2 regions of the Halobacillus sp. Cin3 genome follow, and region 1 is predicted to be linked to the other one. Evidence: a T-box and tRNA genes for the amino acid it is inferred to sense, from the RefSeq annotation. Region 1 holds a T-box; the other holds one or more tRNA genes.
What was found. A T-box is a leader RNA that pairs with one kind of tRNA and senses whether it is charged. The one in region 1 lies ahead of QMA39_RS07270 (valine--tRNA ligase), so its partner is inferred to be a tRNA-Val.
Positions count from the first base shown of each region.

Region 2: it encodes a tRNA-Val, which carries the amino acid that the T-box ahead of QMA39_RS07270 (valine--tRNA ligase) is inferred to sense. The anticodon was not compared.

Region 1 covers NZ_CAMZMV010000001.1:1,346,112-1,354,640, forward strand. Annotated here, with positions in the region: gene QMA39_RS07260 (sensor domain-containing diguanylate cyclase) at 1-627, opposite strand, end outside; gene QMA39_RS07265 (folylpolyglutamate synthase/dihydrofolate synthase family protein) at 720-2,000, opposite strand; gene QMA39_RS07270 (valine--tRNA ligase) at 2,059-4,701, opposite strand; T-box leader at 4,789-5,010, opposite strand; gene QMA39_RS07275 (hypothetical protein) at 5,137-5,325, shown strand; gene QMA39_RS07280 (LysM peptidoglycan-binding domain-containing protein) at 5,322-6,281, opposite strand; gene hemL (glutamate-1-semialdehyde 2,1-aminomutase) at 6,454-7,740, opposite strand; gene hemB (porphobilinogen synthase) at 7,758-8,529, opposite strand, start outside.
Region 2 covers NZ_CAMZMV010000005.1:207,497-214,895, reverse strand. Annotated here, with positions in the region: gene QMA39_RS16470 (DUF4257 domain-containing protein) at 1-253, opposite strand, end outside; gene QMA39_RS16465 (hypothetical protein) at 476-748, opposite strand; tRNA gene QMA39_RS16460 (tRNA-Val) at 929-1,001, opposite strand; gene QMA39_RS16455 (DUF2254 domain-containing protein) at 1,434-2,762, shown strand; gene QMA39_RS16450 (biotin/lipoyl-containing protein) at 2,817-3,062, opposite strand; tRNA gene QMA39_RS16445 (tRNA-Val) at 3,216-3,288, opposite strand; gene QMA39_RS16440 (alpha/beta hydrolase-fold protein) at 3,524-4,252, shown strand; gene QMA39_RS16435 (YjcG family protein) at 4,288-4,803, shown strand; gene QMA39_RS16430 (GNAT family N-acetyltransferase) at 4,809-5,237, shown strand; gene QMA39_RS16425 (DUF421 domain-containing protein) at 5,341-6,018, shown strand; gene QMA39_RS16420 (MBL fold metallo-hydrolase) at 6,005-6,904, opposite strand; gene QMA39_RS16415 (hypothetical protein) at 6,928-7,239, opposite strand; gene QMA39_RS16410 (hypothetical protein) at 7,294-7,399, opposite strand, start outside.

The sequences.
Region 1 (8,529 bases):
AAAGAAAATCCCACTGATTCCAAATGGGAGAAAGACGACGAACAGGACAAAACCGATCGGCAGCACCAGCCCCGCTGTCATCACATCCCATAACAAACCTTGATCCAGCCATTTGAACGGCCGTTTATACAGCCATTTGGAGATGGCCGATAGAAAAAGCTGGTTCAACACAATCTGGGAGACAGCATAGGAAACGATAGGAAAAAGATCACGAAATTCATCCACAGCCTCAGGACCATGTCCGCCCCCGAGTCCTTCATAAAGGAGCGCGGAAAAAACAGAGATCATCAGAAACATAAGCTGGTTGATGGGGATTCTGTACATCGTATGCCTGCTCAACCTTACTTTGATGAGCAGGGCACCTAAGGCAATTTGAGAAATGACTATTTCTGCAAACAGTCCGTAATGGAGAAATACGGCGAAAGCCACTCCCTGTGAAAAAAACACCGGGTGGTCTCCGATCCGCAGTGGAAACAGAGCTACAATGACCGTAAGCAGCGCAAATATCACCAGGTTGATCCAGCTTCCGGAAATCGCCGGCGTTTCCAAGTTGTAAATCAGTACAAGACCCAGGGGCCAGATGACCGCCCAGACCAGCCAGACACCAATAATTTTTTCTTTGGACATCGTATCACCTCTGCCTGTAAACGCCGTTCATTATAGTATATTTTACCATAAAACATTGAAAAATTTTCTATAAATTCCCACTTTCACAAGCATTACTTAAGAAATGACCGGACTATAGAGATAAAATAAAGTGAACCGGAGACGACAATAACGTCCTCCCCACCCGCTTCTGTCATTGCTTCACGGACCGCCTGCTTATAATCAGCAAAAGCCTCGGTATGGGGCACAGGGGAAAGTTCCTTCAAAGCCTCTGAAGATAATGCTCTTGGAAAATCAAAGGTGGTGACATAGAGGTGATCTGACACTTCCTTCAGCTTCCCCAACATTTTTTCCACCGGTTTATCTTCCAAAGCTGCATAAACCAACAGAATGCGACGGTCTGAGTAGTGGCGCTTCACTGTTTCCACAAGAGCATCGGTGCCTTCTTCATTATGCGCCCCGTCCACGATCGTCAACGGCCGGCGACGGAGCGTTTCAAATCTTGCCGGCCAGAACGTTTTCTCAATGGCTTTTCCATACTGTTCTGTTTCCAAAGGCACGCCCTGCTCTCTTAGCACCTCCGCTGCCTGGATCGCAAGCGAAGCATTGGTCACCTGATGGGGCCCTAGCAGCGAGCTTTTCCAAACAGGAGAGGTGAAGGTTGGACTGATGAAACGGAAGGTTTCCCTGCCTTCTCCACTTGCCAGGTGATCCGCGTGAAATTCCTTCCCGTATCCATACATACGGGCTCCACACTCTTCCGCTTTTGCGGCAATGACATCAACCGCTGCCTGCTGGGAGGCACCGGTGACAAGGGGGACTCCCTGCTTGATGATCCCGGCTTTTTCGCCGGCGATCTCACTGATTGTAGAGCCGAGGATGTTCATATGATCATGACCGACGTTCGTGATAACACTCAACACAGGATGAATGATATTTGTAGAGTCATACGTACCGCCAAGCCCTGTTTCCATCAGGACAAAATCCAGGTCCAACTGTGAAAAGTGCAAAAGAGCCGCAGCCGTAATCACTTCAAATTCCGTCGGTTCTCCGAGCGAGGTCTGCTTCAGTTCCTCCGACAATGGACGAATCTGCCCGACAGTCTCTGCAAGCTCACGGTCCGAAATCGGACGGCCATTCACACTGATCCGCTCATTGAACGTTTCAATATACGGAGAGGTAAAAGTACCTACCGATTGACCCTGCCCCTGCAGGATATGCCTTAAAAACGAAACCGTGGATCCCTTGCCGTTCGTGCCTGCTATATGAACGGCGGTTATCTTCTGTTCTGGATGATCCAGACGCTTCATCATCCATTCCATCCTTTTCAAGCCCGGTTTGATTTTGAATTTTTCCCTTGCGTGTATCCATTGAACCGCTTCTTCGTAATTCATAGGTCTTCCCTCTCTTTAAAAAGAGGAGAGTATTCCGTAGAATACCCTCCTTCTCCTCTTATGCTTTCAGTTCTTTAATACGTGCTTCCACTTTCGTACGTTTATCGAGATAATCGGTTTCTTTCTTCCGCTCTTCCTCAACAACGTGCTCAGGGGCTTTACTTACGAAGCCTTCATTGGAAAGCTTCTTCTGCACACGAGTCACTTCCTGATCCCATTTCTTCCATTCGTTCTCCAGACGCTTGATTTCGTCTTCGATATTGATCAGGCCTGCCAGCGGCAGATAAAGTTCAGCGCCTGTAACAACGGCGGACATCGCTTTTTCAGGGGCCTGCAGATCGGTGGCGATCGTCAGTTCACTCGGGTTGCAGAACCTCTCTACATAGGAGCGGTTCTTCTCGAGCTCCTGAACAACATCCTCATCCTTCGCCTGAATGAGCAGCTGGATCTGCTTGGACATTGGTGTATCCACTTCCGCACGGATGTTACGAACGGAACGGATGATGGAAACGAGACGATCCATTTCCGCAACCGCCTGTTCATTATGGAAATCTTCTCTTACGGCAGGCCATGATGCCTGGGTAATGGATTCCCCTTCATGAGGAAGGTGCTGCCAGATTTCCTCTGTAATGAACGGCATGAATGGATGAAGCATTCTCATGGTCTGATCCAGTGTATAAGCCAGAATCGAACGCGTAGTATGAATGCGCTGCTCATCTTCTCCGTACAATGGAAGTTTGGCCATTTCAATATACCAGTCACAGAAATCATCCCAGATGAAGTTATACAAGTGACGTCCGGCTTCCCCGAATTCGTATTTATCAATGTTGGTCGTCACCTGCTCGATCGTCTGGTTGAGTCGTGTAAGAATCCATTGATCCGCAACGGATTTTTCTCCGGATAGATCGATATCCTCAAATTCCAACCCGCCCATGTTCATCAGAGCAAAACGGGAGGCATTCCAGATCTTGTTTGCGAAGTTCCATGTCGACTCCACCTTTTCCCAGTGGAATCGCAGGTCCTGGCCTGGTGATGAGCCGGTGGACAGGAAGTAACGGAGTGAGTCCGCCCCGTATTTCTCTATGACATCCATAGGATCGACACCGTTTCCTAAGGATTTACTCATTTTACGGCCGTCAGCATCACGGACAAGCCCGTGGATGAGAACGTCGTTAAACGGACGTTCACCAGTGAATTCAAGCGATTGGAAAATCATTCGGCTCACCCAGAAACCGATGATGTCATAGCCGGTTACGAGAACGTTGGTCGGGAAGTAGCGCTGGTAGTCACTGCTGTCTTCATCCGGCCAGCCCATCGTTGAAAACGGCCAGAGGGCGGAAGAGAACCACGTATCCAGGACATCATCATCCTGCTTCCAGTTCTCCGGGTCCTTCGGCGCTTCCTTGCCTACATGGATTTCACCGGTCTCTTTATGGTACCAGGCCGGAATGCGATGGCCCCACCACAGCTGTCTGGAAATACACCAGTCACGGGTGTTCTCCATCCAATGCAGATATGGTTTTTCAAAACGGTCCGGAACAAACTGAACGGCTTCCTCTCCTTTTTGAAGGTCAACGGAGGCATCCGCCAGCGGCTTCATATCAACAAACCACTGTGTGGAAAGATAGGGCTCGACTACAGCGCCGCTTCTTTCGGAGTGACCGACGGAATGCATATGATCTTCTATTTCAAACAGGACGCCCTGCTCCTGAAGATCTTTGACAATCTGCTTGCGGCATTCAAAACGATCCATACCTTTGTACGCCCCGGCATTTTCATTCATCGTACCGTCTTCATTCATGACGAGCACACGCTCAAGGCTGTGGCGGTTCCCGATTTCAAAGTCATTCGGATCGTGAGCCGGCGTAATCTTCACAGCACCTGAACCAAATTCCATGTCGACGTAGTCATCAGCGACAATTTCAATTTCTCTTCCCACAATAGGAAGAACCGCTTTTTTACCGATCAGATGCTTGTAGCGCTCATCTTCCGGGTGAACCGCAATGGCGGTATCCCCAAGCATCGTCTCTGGACGGGTCGTAGCAATTTCTATGGATCCTTCTTCATCCTTCAGCGGGTAGCGCATATGATAAAACGCTCCCTGGACATCCTTGTACTCCACTTCAATGTCCGACAAAGCCGTCTGTGTAGCCGGATCCCAGTTGATGATGTATTCCCCTCGGTAAATCAAGCCTTTTTCATATAAAGTAACGAATACTTCCTTAACAGCATCTGAAAGACCTTCATCAAGCGTAAACCGTTCGCGGGAATAATCAAGGCCGAGGCCGAGCTTTTCCCACTGCGCGCGGATGAACTTCGCATATTCATGCTTCCATTCCCATGCTTTATCAAGGAATTTCTCACGGCCGAGGTCGTGACGGGAAACCCCCTGTTCACGAAGTTTGGCATCCACCTTCGCCTGTGTAGCGATACCGGCATGGTCCATCCCGGGCAGCCACAGGACATCATAGCCCTGCATCCGCTTCACACGGGATAAAATATCCTGCAGGGTCGTATCCCATGCGTGGCCGAGGTGAAGCTTTCCTGTAACGTTCGGCGGGGGAATAACGATGGTATACGGTTCTTTGTCCGTATCACCTTCCGCTTCAAAAAATTTCCCATCCACCCAGTACTGGTACCGGTCCTTTTCGACAGCGGCCGGATCATATTTGGTTGGCATTGAAAGATCCTGTTCACTCATTCTGATCTTCCTCCTTTAATTGATATCAGTCATTACACTCTGCAAGGGGTTTACCAGGCGAGAAAATAAAAAAACCCTTTCATCCAGTAAAAGGACGAAAGGGTTTGATTTCCGTGGTACCACCTTATTTCACAGGAGAGACTCCTGCACACTCACAATCATAACGGCTTCGAACCGGCTTCTCCTACTCATGTTCAAAGAAGCTGCATCAAGGGCGACTTTCATAATCAGGGTTCATGGAAAACTTCCACCATTTGTTTTCCTCTCTGAAAGAAATGATTACGTACTACTCCCTATCTAAGCATTTCACGTATAAAGACTATATTACATATTGTATATAGAACATACGTCTTTAGTCAACTGTCTGACAAAAAATATGCAGAAGCCCGCAGACAGGGCCTGCGGGCTTCTGGATTTAAGAAACGAGGTGAACAGATGAGCCGAATGTACCGCTACCGGCTGCCTCCATGGTGTAAGACGTGGTTGATTGTCATTGAAACCTCTCTGCTTCCGATTGTGATTTTCCAGGCTTTACGTACCATTTTCTGGCCGACGACCTTCGATATTTTCCTTCTTGGACTCGTCATCGGTCTGTGGCTGGCTTTTAAATACAAATGGATTTAATCAGGAATATACACAATCTGTCCAGGGGCTACATCCTCATCACAGCTGTTCACACGCTCCAGCTGTCTGACCGGAACATCATACTTCTCAGCAATGGATGTCAAGGTCTCCTCCCCCTGGGCAATATACATTTTCATCCGAGTATACGTATCCTCACGGTTCGGGAACAAGTGCTTGAAAATTTGTTTGATGCCATCCATCCCACCAGGGGCCGCCTCAGATTCACTGGACTCTGAGGATTCCTCCACACTGACCTCTCCCCAGTCTGACGTACTATCGGAGGAAGGCTGGATGTCATGGACAGCTTCCTGCTCTGTTCCGAAAAATTCAGGAAAGCTTTGTGATTTCTTGTAAAACCAGCGTCCGTCATCCTCCTGCTCCTGTTCTTCCTGTTCCTGTCCGTTCATCCGGAATACAGGGGCTTCTTTTTCGGGGACCGCCCGCTCCGCTTCCGGCGTTTCCTCCTTGAAGTTGACAGGTCCCGCCTGGACAGGCTCATCGAACGCATCATCATTGGCCGCTTCATTCCGGGCTTCCTCGACTCCGTTAATCGTGATTTGTGCGTGAAGGCGGAGCTGACGGTCAGCCGGCAGTTCATAATCAAACGTCTCAATATCAATCAGCACATCATCCAAATTGGAAACACGCTCCAACGGGACCCGTATTTCTACTGGAAAAGCGTGGGAAAAGACGTAGACACCATCCTCCTGCGCTTCGACGCTGTCCATCACCCTTGCTCCCGAAGCTCCCGATGGCTCCGCTTCGGATTGAGGACCCGTCGGAATATATTCACCGCCGAGATCAACGGTCCCCTTCAGGCAGACTTCATCTCCGCGGTCTTCAATCGTAATATCTGGCTCCAAAGAAATACCAATCAGCTCTCTTACACCCTGTCCTTCCTGAAACCATATCGATTCATCCAGATAAAAGGAAAATACATTTTGTTTATTCGGCAATCCAGAGTCCCTCCCTAAGGTATTCCTGTTCTCTACTAACACCTTATGCGGAAGATATCGTTATATACATGAATGGGAGGAATCGCCGTAAAACATCCTGCTACCCACCGGTCTTCTTTCAAAAGAAAACAGGCAGCCGATGATAACGGCTGCCTGTTTCTAAAAGGGGTGTTTATTTAAGTGTTGAAAATACTTTGTTGACCGCCTCAATCGTTTGTTCAATGTCTGCTTCCGTGTGCTTCACGGAAAGGAACATCCCTTCAAATTGGGAAGGTGGAAGATAGACACCTTCCTGAATCATACCCTGATAGTATCTCTTAAACATGTCCAGGTCAGATTGGTTGGCCGTTTCAAAGTTATAGACAGGTTCGTTGGTAAAGAAGAAACCGACCATGGAACCTGCGCGGTTAACAGTAAGTGGAATGTCATAGGTTTCGGCCGCCTTTTTATAACCTTCAATCAGCTGATCCACACGTTCACTGATGGAAGCATAGGCTTCCTCTGTCATCGCCGATATCGTCTGGTACCCGGCCGTCATGGCAAGCGGATTTCCTGATAACGTCCCTGCCTGGTAGATATCACCAACCGGCGCGACACGTTCCATGATTTCACGCTTCCCACCATAGGCACCGACAGGAAGTCCGCCGCCGATTACCTTACCAAGACAGGTCATATCCGGAGTGACACCGAAATGGCCCTGAGCACTGTGATAGCCGACACGGAAGCCCGTCATAACTTCATCAAAGATCAGAACCGTGCCATTGTCTTCGGTCAGCTGGCGAAGCTCCTGGAGAAAGCTTTCCTTCGGAGGGACTACACCCATGTTTCCGGAAACCGGCTCAATAATGACCGCCGCCAGGTCATCCCCGTACTCTTCAAAGACATATTGGACACTTTTCAGATCGTTGTATGGGACCGTAATCGTGTTTTGGGCTATGGAAGCTGGAACACCAGGCGAATCAGGAAGTCCGAGTGTCGCCACCCCGGATCCAGCCTTAATCAGCAGAGAGTCTCCATGACCATGATAGTTCCCTTCAAATTTAAGGATTTTATCCCGGCCGGTATAGCCGCGTGCCACTCTCAAGGCACTCATCGTAGCTTCTGTCCCGGAGTTGACCATACGCAGCATTTCAATAGAAGGAACGCGCTCGCGAACGAGATCAGCCAGTTGATTCTCAATCTCTGTCGGCGCTCCGAAACTTGTTCCATGGGCCGTCACTTTTGTTAAAGCGTCGGTCACCCTTTCATCGGCATGGCCGAGGATCAACGGGCCATAACTCAGGACATAATCGATATACTCGTTGCCGTCGACATCAAAGAGCCTGGAGCCTTCTCCTTTTTCCATGAAAATCGGATCCATGCCTACGGATTTGAATGCACGAACTGGAGAGTTGACTCCCCCGGGCATCAATTCTACAGCTTCCTGATACGCTTGTTTGGAACGATCAAAGTTTTTCATCGTCAGCACCTTCCTTCTTATGATTGGTCTTCCTTCAGCCAGTCTGCCGCATCTTTAGCAAAATACGTAATGATCAAATCCGCACCGGCCCGCTTCATAGCGGTCAGCTTTTCAAGGACGATTTCTTTTTCATTGACCCAGCCGTTCTGGGCAGCAGCCTTGATCATGGAATATTCGCCGCTGACGTTGTAGGCGACGACAGGCAGGTTGTAACGGTCTTTCACTTCGCGCATAATATCGAGATAAGCCAGTGCCGGTTTGACAATAAGGAAGTCAGCGCCTTCCTCGACGTCAGACTCTGCTTCTCTAAGAGCTTCCAGTCGGTTGGATGGATCCATTTGATAGGCACGGCGGTCTCCAAACTGAGGAGAGCTGTGAGCAGCATCGCGGAATGGTCCGTAAAAGGCGGACGCAAACTTCACGGCATAGGACATCACTGGAATATGGCTGAAGCCGGCTTCATCAAGTCCCAGGCGGATGGCTGCAACAAAGCCGTCCATCATATTGGACGGAGCAATAATATCCGCACCGGCCTGTGCCTGGGTGACAGCTGTCTGGGTAATGTAGGTTAAGGATTCATCGTTATCGATATCCCCGTCACGAACGATGCCGCAGTGGCCGTGATCGGTATACTGGCACAGGCACGTATCAGCAATGACGGTCAAGGAAGGCACCTCTTCTTTAATCTGGCGGATCGCACGCTGGACGATGCCTTCTTCATTATAAGCTTCACTCCCGACGTCATCCTTATGTCCAGGAACTCCGAAGACGATCACTGAACGGATGCCT
Region 2 (7,399 bases), on a different contig from region 1:
CATTCTCTGCCGTCATCCCGGCCAGGATCGATATGCCGATCAAAGTCCGCAGCATGCCCGGCTCCGGTACAAGGTATGTGACAGCAAAAACCGCCGCTGCGGCGCCAATTAAAAAATCTGCTAAAAACCCGAGATAAATGCCTTTTGGACGTCTCCGCCTCCTCGGGAAAACCAAAACCTTTCCGTTTCTCATCAAATGAGCCACAACGCCTGTCATCCCTCCGATACAACCGGCAATCAGGAGCGTGTCCACATTATTGATCCCCCTAAACTTAAAAAGGCGGCCGCTGGAAGATATTTAGAAACATAAGAACTATGCACTAATCATCCACCAAAGCAGGCCGCCTCGATAAGTCTTTTATTGTATAAACGAAAAGTTACTATAATGAACATGCTACCTTCAGTGTACAATATTCCAACAAGAAAATAAATACTTCTTTTCAATTTTGTTCTTCAAATAACAATAAATGTAATTTTAAGTTTTTTTCACATCAAGCAAGTGCTGGATTTCTCTTTCATAGTAATCCACTTCTTTTTTGGAAGTGGCCTCCATCATTCCCTGCAGTAAGGGTTCATAGTCTTTCTTCTCCACTTTGTCTGTAGATTGAAATACGGCTCTGCTCTCCTCATAGTGATCCAGAAACAATTGAAGCTTCATGTAATAGTACCGGGTTTCCTCCAATGAAACGGCTTCTCTGAAAGCATCCAGCAAATCATCGAATTCTTCATCTTTTTTCTTTTTCCCCATATCCTGCCTGCCGCACCTCCTGAAGAGATTTATTAAATGGAGCTGATTTCTATTTATTACCCATTATACAAGAATATGTAACGAACCACGTTAGAGAATCCAAATTTCTTCTAATAAAAAAAGAAATGGTACAGCCTCTCATTGACGAGAAACTGTACCATTTCAGCACGTGGGTTTGTATGATTCCGATTGGGCTCGAACCAACGACCTCCACCCTGTCAAGGTGGCGCTCTCCCAGCTGAGCTACGGAATCAAAATAATAGTGGGTCTTTCCTGGTGACAAGTAATAATATACTACGGAAAAATCGAAGTGTCAATATAGTGTGAAGAATTTTTTAACGGTTTGTAAATACGCAAAGGAAATGCCCCAATCCCTTATTTTACTATGTGATGCGGACAGCTGTTGATCGGTCTATGCCCTTTTCTTTTGCATACCTTCTCAAATCCCTGAAGGATTCTTAATACAGACACGCGTGCAGGACCGCAAACCAACAAAAAAATACCCATGTTATGCTGACCACCTCTCTTGGTTTTCACGAAGAGACATTCCGAAAATAATCAAAAACCTCTATGTTGTAGAACACGATATAGAGGTTTGCTGATGCATGGAACCTTCGTTCTTGTAGGTTTTAAAATTTCGTTCATAATAGAAAGAGAACGATTATACAGAAGGCAGGTTTTTCACATGAATAACAGCAAACGATGGATTGATTTGAGAGACAGTTTTCTTTTTCTTCCCGCCATTTACAGCGTGATTTCCATATTCAGCGTTGTGATTTCCATACTTCTTGATGAGTGGATTGTATCCAATTGGAAGGACGCCCTTCCCGATTTTCTCCTTACAGGCAGCTCAGTGGCTCAGACACTGTACGGATCGCTCGTAACTTCCATCTTAACGATGACAACCATCAGTTTTTCCACCATTATGGTTGTCCTTACAACCTATACCACTCAATTCTCTCCCAGGACACTGCAGGACTTTATGAAAAGCCGGATCACCCAGCACGTGTTGGGCGTTTTCTCCTTCGGCTTCATTTTTTCCCTGCTGCAGTTGTTCCTGCTTGGGAAGGATTCCGGATCCGGTTTAATCAGTCCGTTTCTAACCGTTTTCGTGTCTGTCGTCTGCCTTGCTTTCTTTATCATTTTCATCCACCACTCTTCCCGTTTCATTAAAGTGAACAATTTAATCGGAACCATTCGGAAGAGCACATCGGCATTGATCACCCGGACTTTTTCACAGAAAAATTATGACAGTTACACAGATTGGAACAAGGAAGATATTGAAAAACGAAAAAGCACAGACAAAGGAATCATTGCTACAGGGAAATCCGGATACGTACAAAGTGTCCACTACGCTTCCTTGATTCAATGGGCAGAGAACAATGACCTCTTAATGGAAACCGCTTTTTCCATGGGGGAGTATATACAGAAGGGTATGCCTTTGTTTTATTACTGGAGCACCTCGGATCAAGAGGATTCAAACTATGAAGAAGCCAGAAACTTTGTGGCCATCGGTAACGAGCGGGTCGACATACAGGATATCGAATTTTCCCTTCAAAAGCTTGTGGAAATAGCCGTCCGCGCTATTTCTCCGAGCCTTAATGACCCTCACACCGCTACCAACTGCATCAACCGGATCGGCTCCCTGCTGATTGAGCTCGCTGATGTGTATGAGCCGATCCGGTATTACCCGGACGAAGAAGGAAGTCTGCGTCTTATCGCAGAGCCCGTACCCTTCCGTGAATATTTGTATAAATGCTTCTATCAAATTCGGATTTACGGCCATCATGATGTGTCGGTCATGAACTCGGTGATGGAAGTACTGTACAAACTGGCATTTATACAAAAAGAGAAGGTGCAGGACGATGTGTGGCAGTTCGGCTGTTATATCATCAAGGCCGTCGATGTAGAGAATATGGACGAGCTTGATTTTGAGCGGTTTAACCATCAGGCACAGAAGCTGGCCGATGCGTGTGGTACAGCCATTTCCTTAAAAAGCAATGACGCTTCATAACCAGTGTGCCAAATAACAAAGAACCGTCCACATACCGGACGGTTCTTTGTTGTATTAATCGCTGCCGGATATAATCATATCGTCTTCCATCTCAGCAAGAAGGGTTGCAGGTGACACTTTATCACCTTTTTTAATATAAAGCTTTTTCAGGCTGCCGCTGATGCCCACCGCTACCTCTGACTCTGTCCCGTCCCGTTTAATAACAAAAAGGGGTTCCCATTCATAGACATACTCCCCGTTCTGGACGAGGATTTCGGTCACTTCTCCATAACACGGGGAAATGATTTTTTCCGGCCGCATGGTTCATTCCTCCTGTTCTTACCACGCCCGGTCCTGCCCAGGGCGTTTGAAACAGCATATGTGGGAGAAGAGGACAAGATGACCGGAAAATAAAAAGAAGTGACGCAGCCTCTCCCTGGATGAGAAACTGCGCCACTCCGGCACTTTGTATGATGATTCCGATTGGGCTCGAACCAACGACCTCCACCCTGTCAAGGTGGCGCTCTCCCAGCTGAGCTACGGAATCTTATGTAGAAATTTGTCGTTTTTTGCTGACAAAGATTAATATACTATGAATGACAATCGAAGTCAACATGATTCGACAAACTTTTTCAACAAGCCCACCTCCCCCCATGATTTGGGTTCTTGATCTGTTCCACTTTTTCAACAATTCTATGATAAAATAAGAAGTGCAACGTTTACATCGAATTTTAAGCGGGAATTTTTCATATACTTCCGTGCTGTAAGGAGGTGGTCTATTTATGGGTAGAGACGGATCCATGACCGAGTACACGATAAACAGTCAGTACTTAGACGAAGAAATGACCCTTCGTGTGTATACGCCGAACAACTTCTCTCCTCTATACAAGTACCATTTCTGTATCATGCAGGATGGAAACGATTATTACTCCATGGGGCGTGCCGCCACTCTGAGCGATAAGCTCCACAGGGAGGAACGTATGGAACGGACGATTTTCATTGGTATACATTACAAGGATAAATACGACCGCAGGGAGAAATACCATCCTGACGGCCCGAGACAGGGAGACTACGTCAGCTTCCTCATCCGGGAGGTCGTCCCATTTCTTGATGAACAGCTTCCCGGGTATAATATGGGAAGAGGCCGCACACTGGCCGGAGATTCCCTTGCCGGAACCCTTGCCTTAATGACAGCTGTTAAATTTCCGAATATTTTCGGAAATGTCATCATGCAGAGTCCTTATGTCGATGATCACGTCCTGGAAGTCGTCAACACGGGCCGGCAGCTTTCTTCATTAACCATCGATCACACCATCGGTCTGGAGGAAACGGACGTGGAGACGACAACTGGTGAGCGGATGGATTTTCTTGAACCAAACCGAAAGCTGAAGGATCTTCTACAGGAAAAACCGGTCTCCTATACGTACCATGAGCTGGATGGCGGTCATACTTGGGGATCCTGGCAGAAGGATTTTGAACGGGCTTTATTGAACATATTTAGTGGTGAATAAACGTTTTAAAATGGGACAATCAGGAGGTTAGTTCAATGAAATACGGAATAGCAGTGTTTCCATCAAAAAAAGTACAAGATGTAGCGAATTCTTACCGCAAGCGATATGACCCTCATTACGCGCTGATTCCTCCTCACATTACGATGAAAGAGGCGTTTGAAGCGGAGGAAGATCAGATTGAAAGTGAAATCATCCCGCAGCTGAGGGAAATTGCCAAGAACACAGAGCCATTCTCCTACGGGGTGTACAAGGTAAGCTCCTTCTCGCCCGTAACCAACACCATCTATCTGAAGATTGAACCATCCGATGAAATTTTTGATTTGAATGATAAACTTTACACTGGTGTACTGCCCGAAGAAAAAGATTTCGCCTTCGTTCCGCACATCACGATTGCTCAGAAGCTTTCAGACGAGGAATTTTCCGATGTATACGGCAGCCTCACCATGCTTAAATTCGATCTGCAGGATCAGGTCGATCGTTTCCAGCTTCTTTACCAACTTGAAAACGGCGCATGGAGTGTCTACGAGACATTCCGCCTTGGCAGAGGGTGAAGACTGTGGATATCCGTCAGGTCAGAAACAAACAACAGCTGGACGATGCCTACTCGGTGAGAAAAATCGTCTTTGTACAAGAACAGCAGGTACCTGAAGAACTTGAAATCGATGAGCATGATGAAGCGTCCCTTCACTTCACCGGTTATGAGAACGATGAACCGGTAGCCGCAGCCCGTCTCCGGTTTGTCCACGGATACGGGAAGCTCGAGCGCATCTGTGTCCTGAAGGAGAAACGAGGCCACTCCTACGGCAGACAGATGATTGAAAAGCTGGAAGCAGCCGTGCGTGACTATGGGTATGATAAAGCGAAACTCAATGCTCAAACACAAGCCGAAACCTTTTATGGGGCCCTCGGTTATGTCACGATTTCAGACAAATTCATGGATGCCGGCATCCCGCATGTCACGATGATCAAAGAATTGAATAAATAACCGGCTCCCGCCTATGGAAAGGCGGGAGTTTTTCGTTTATATTCCACCCCTTTTGTCTACAATGAAGCATAGAAGATCGAAAAAAAAGGATCGTGACGCTTCCATGGAATATATACAAATTACGGTGGAAACTCTTTTCGGGTTTGCCGCGCTGTTTGTGATGACTAAGGTACTGGGAAAATCCCAGATTACTCAAATTACAGCTTTTGATTTCATCTCCGCACTTGTACTTGGAGAGCTAGTGGGAAATGCCCTTTACGATCCTGACGTCGGTATTCTCGACATCGGTTTTGCCATTATATTATGGAGCGTCCTCATTTACACAACAGAGATGATCACAGAAAAGTTTAAAGGATCCCGGCAGCTTCTTGAAGGAAGCCCATCCCTCGTGATTTATCAGGGAAAGATTGACCGCGAGCAGCTCAAAAAAAATAAGCTGGATATCAACCAGCTTCAACATCTCCTCCGCTCCAAGGACGTCTTCTCAATCAGGGATGTGCAGTATGCTGTTTTGGAAACGGATGGAACCATTTCTGTGTTGAAAAACTCCCATTCGCAAAATGTCAGCCGAAGCGATTTGAACCTCCCTCCCCTTCCCGTCCCGCTTCCCCGCACCATCATCAGCGACGGGGAAGTCATCTGGGATAACCTGAAGGAAGCCGGGCTTGATGAGAAATGGCTGCATCATCAGCTGAAAGCCCAGGATTACGAGACGCCAGAGGAAGTGTTGTATGCAGAGTTCCAGGATGGTGACCAAACATTGTTTGTCATCGGCTTATAGCGGAAAATACCCACTTATGATCAACCAGACGATCTTGAATCACTTCTGCTTTTTTCAAGGTTACGGCATAAGCAGTCACAGCCGTCCGATATAAGAGCCACTGCCCGAGCGCAGGCGCCTGCACATCCCACTTCGTACAGAGAATAGAAATCAGCTCTTCGTGCGTCACCTCTCCTCCTGCTTCCACTGCCGACTGGACAGCATCGAGGATACGTTGATGATAGACGATATTCTGACGGATCGTTTCAGAGGGATCCGTTTCAAATGACCCGTGGCCGGGCACTGTCCCGGCAGACGGTATAGCCAGAAGACGCTCCAAACTGTGGATGGCTTCTCCGGCATCCACCAGAAACGGGATCCGGTGCTTCTGGAGCGTCTCCAGACTGAAATAACTATCCGCGGCATACAGGATATCCCCCGCTTTCAATGCAAGCTGGTGATGACTATGGCCCGGGAGTAGAAAAAGCTCGGCTGTGATATCGCCGAAATCGACTTGTCCCTCATCGACAACCCTGTCAATCCGGACAGGAGGGCCTTCAAGAAACTTATTACGGAGTTCATTAAGCGGAGCCACCCCGTTAAACAGATAGACCGGCTCCAGCGATGGATTGGAAAGGACCGACTCTTCCAAAACGGGGGCAGATGTATGAACGTCATAGGCATTCTGTACATAGGAAGCTCCGCCATAATGATCCGCATGGGCATGAGTGATAAATAGGTGGGTGAGAGGAAGCTGCCGTTTTTCCAGTTCCTTCAGCACTTTTTTAACCGATGACCGGTCGATACCTGAATCAATCAGCAGCCCTGTACTGCCTTTATGAATGTAGCCGATATTTACGGAAGAATGATCATAGAAGCACCAATCATTGATTTGTTTGAACGTCATCGTTACAGCCCCTTCAAGCGTTTCTATACAGTTTCGCTGAAGTAGCTGCCTTTTCCTGTTACAGCAGCATAGGTTTTCCCGTCGATGTTCTGATGCGTGGAAGATGCCTGCCTATGATTTTCAGCCTCTGCCGCATGGAATCCAGGCGTGGTGATAAACGGGCTGTTTTTCTGATAGACAAGGCGGTCCTCTTCTCTCTGCTGCCGACCGGGTCGTTTCGTATCGAGGCTTGCCTTGAAAATTTTATCCACAGCAAAGGACTGCTGGTGCTGATTCACAACTCTTGTCTGGTAATCCTGATACTGGTAATGATTCACAGGCAGAATATATCCCATCTGGAACGCCTCCTTTATCTTCCATTACCCCAAAAACACCGAATTGAACCAGGCCTATCCTTCAAAAAACTTCTCCATCTTCCCTGCATATTTGTTTAGAAATTTTTCTACATCAGTCATCTGTTTGGTAAACCTTTTCTCCCAAGCTCCAAAATCCTTT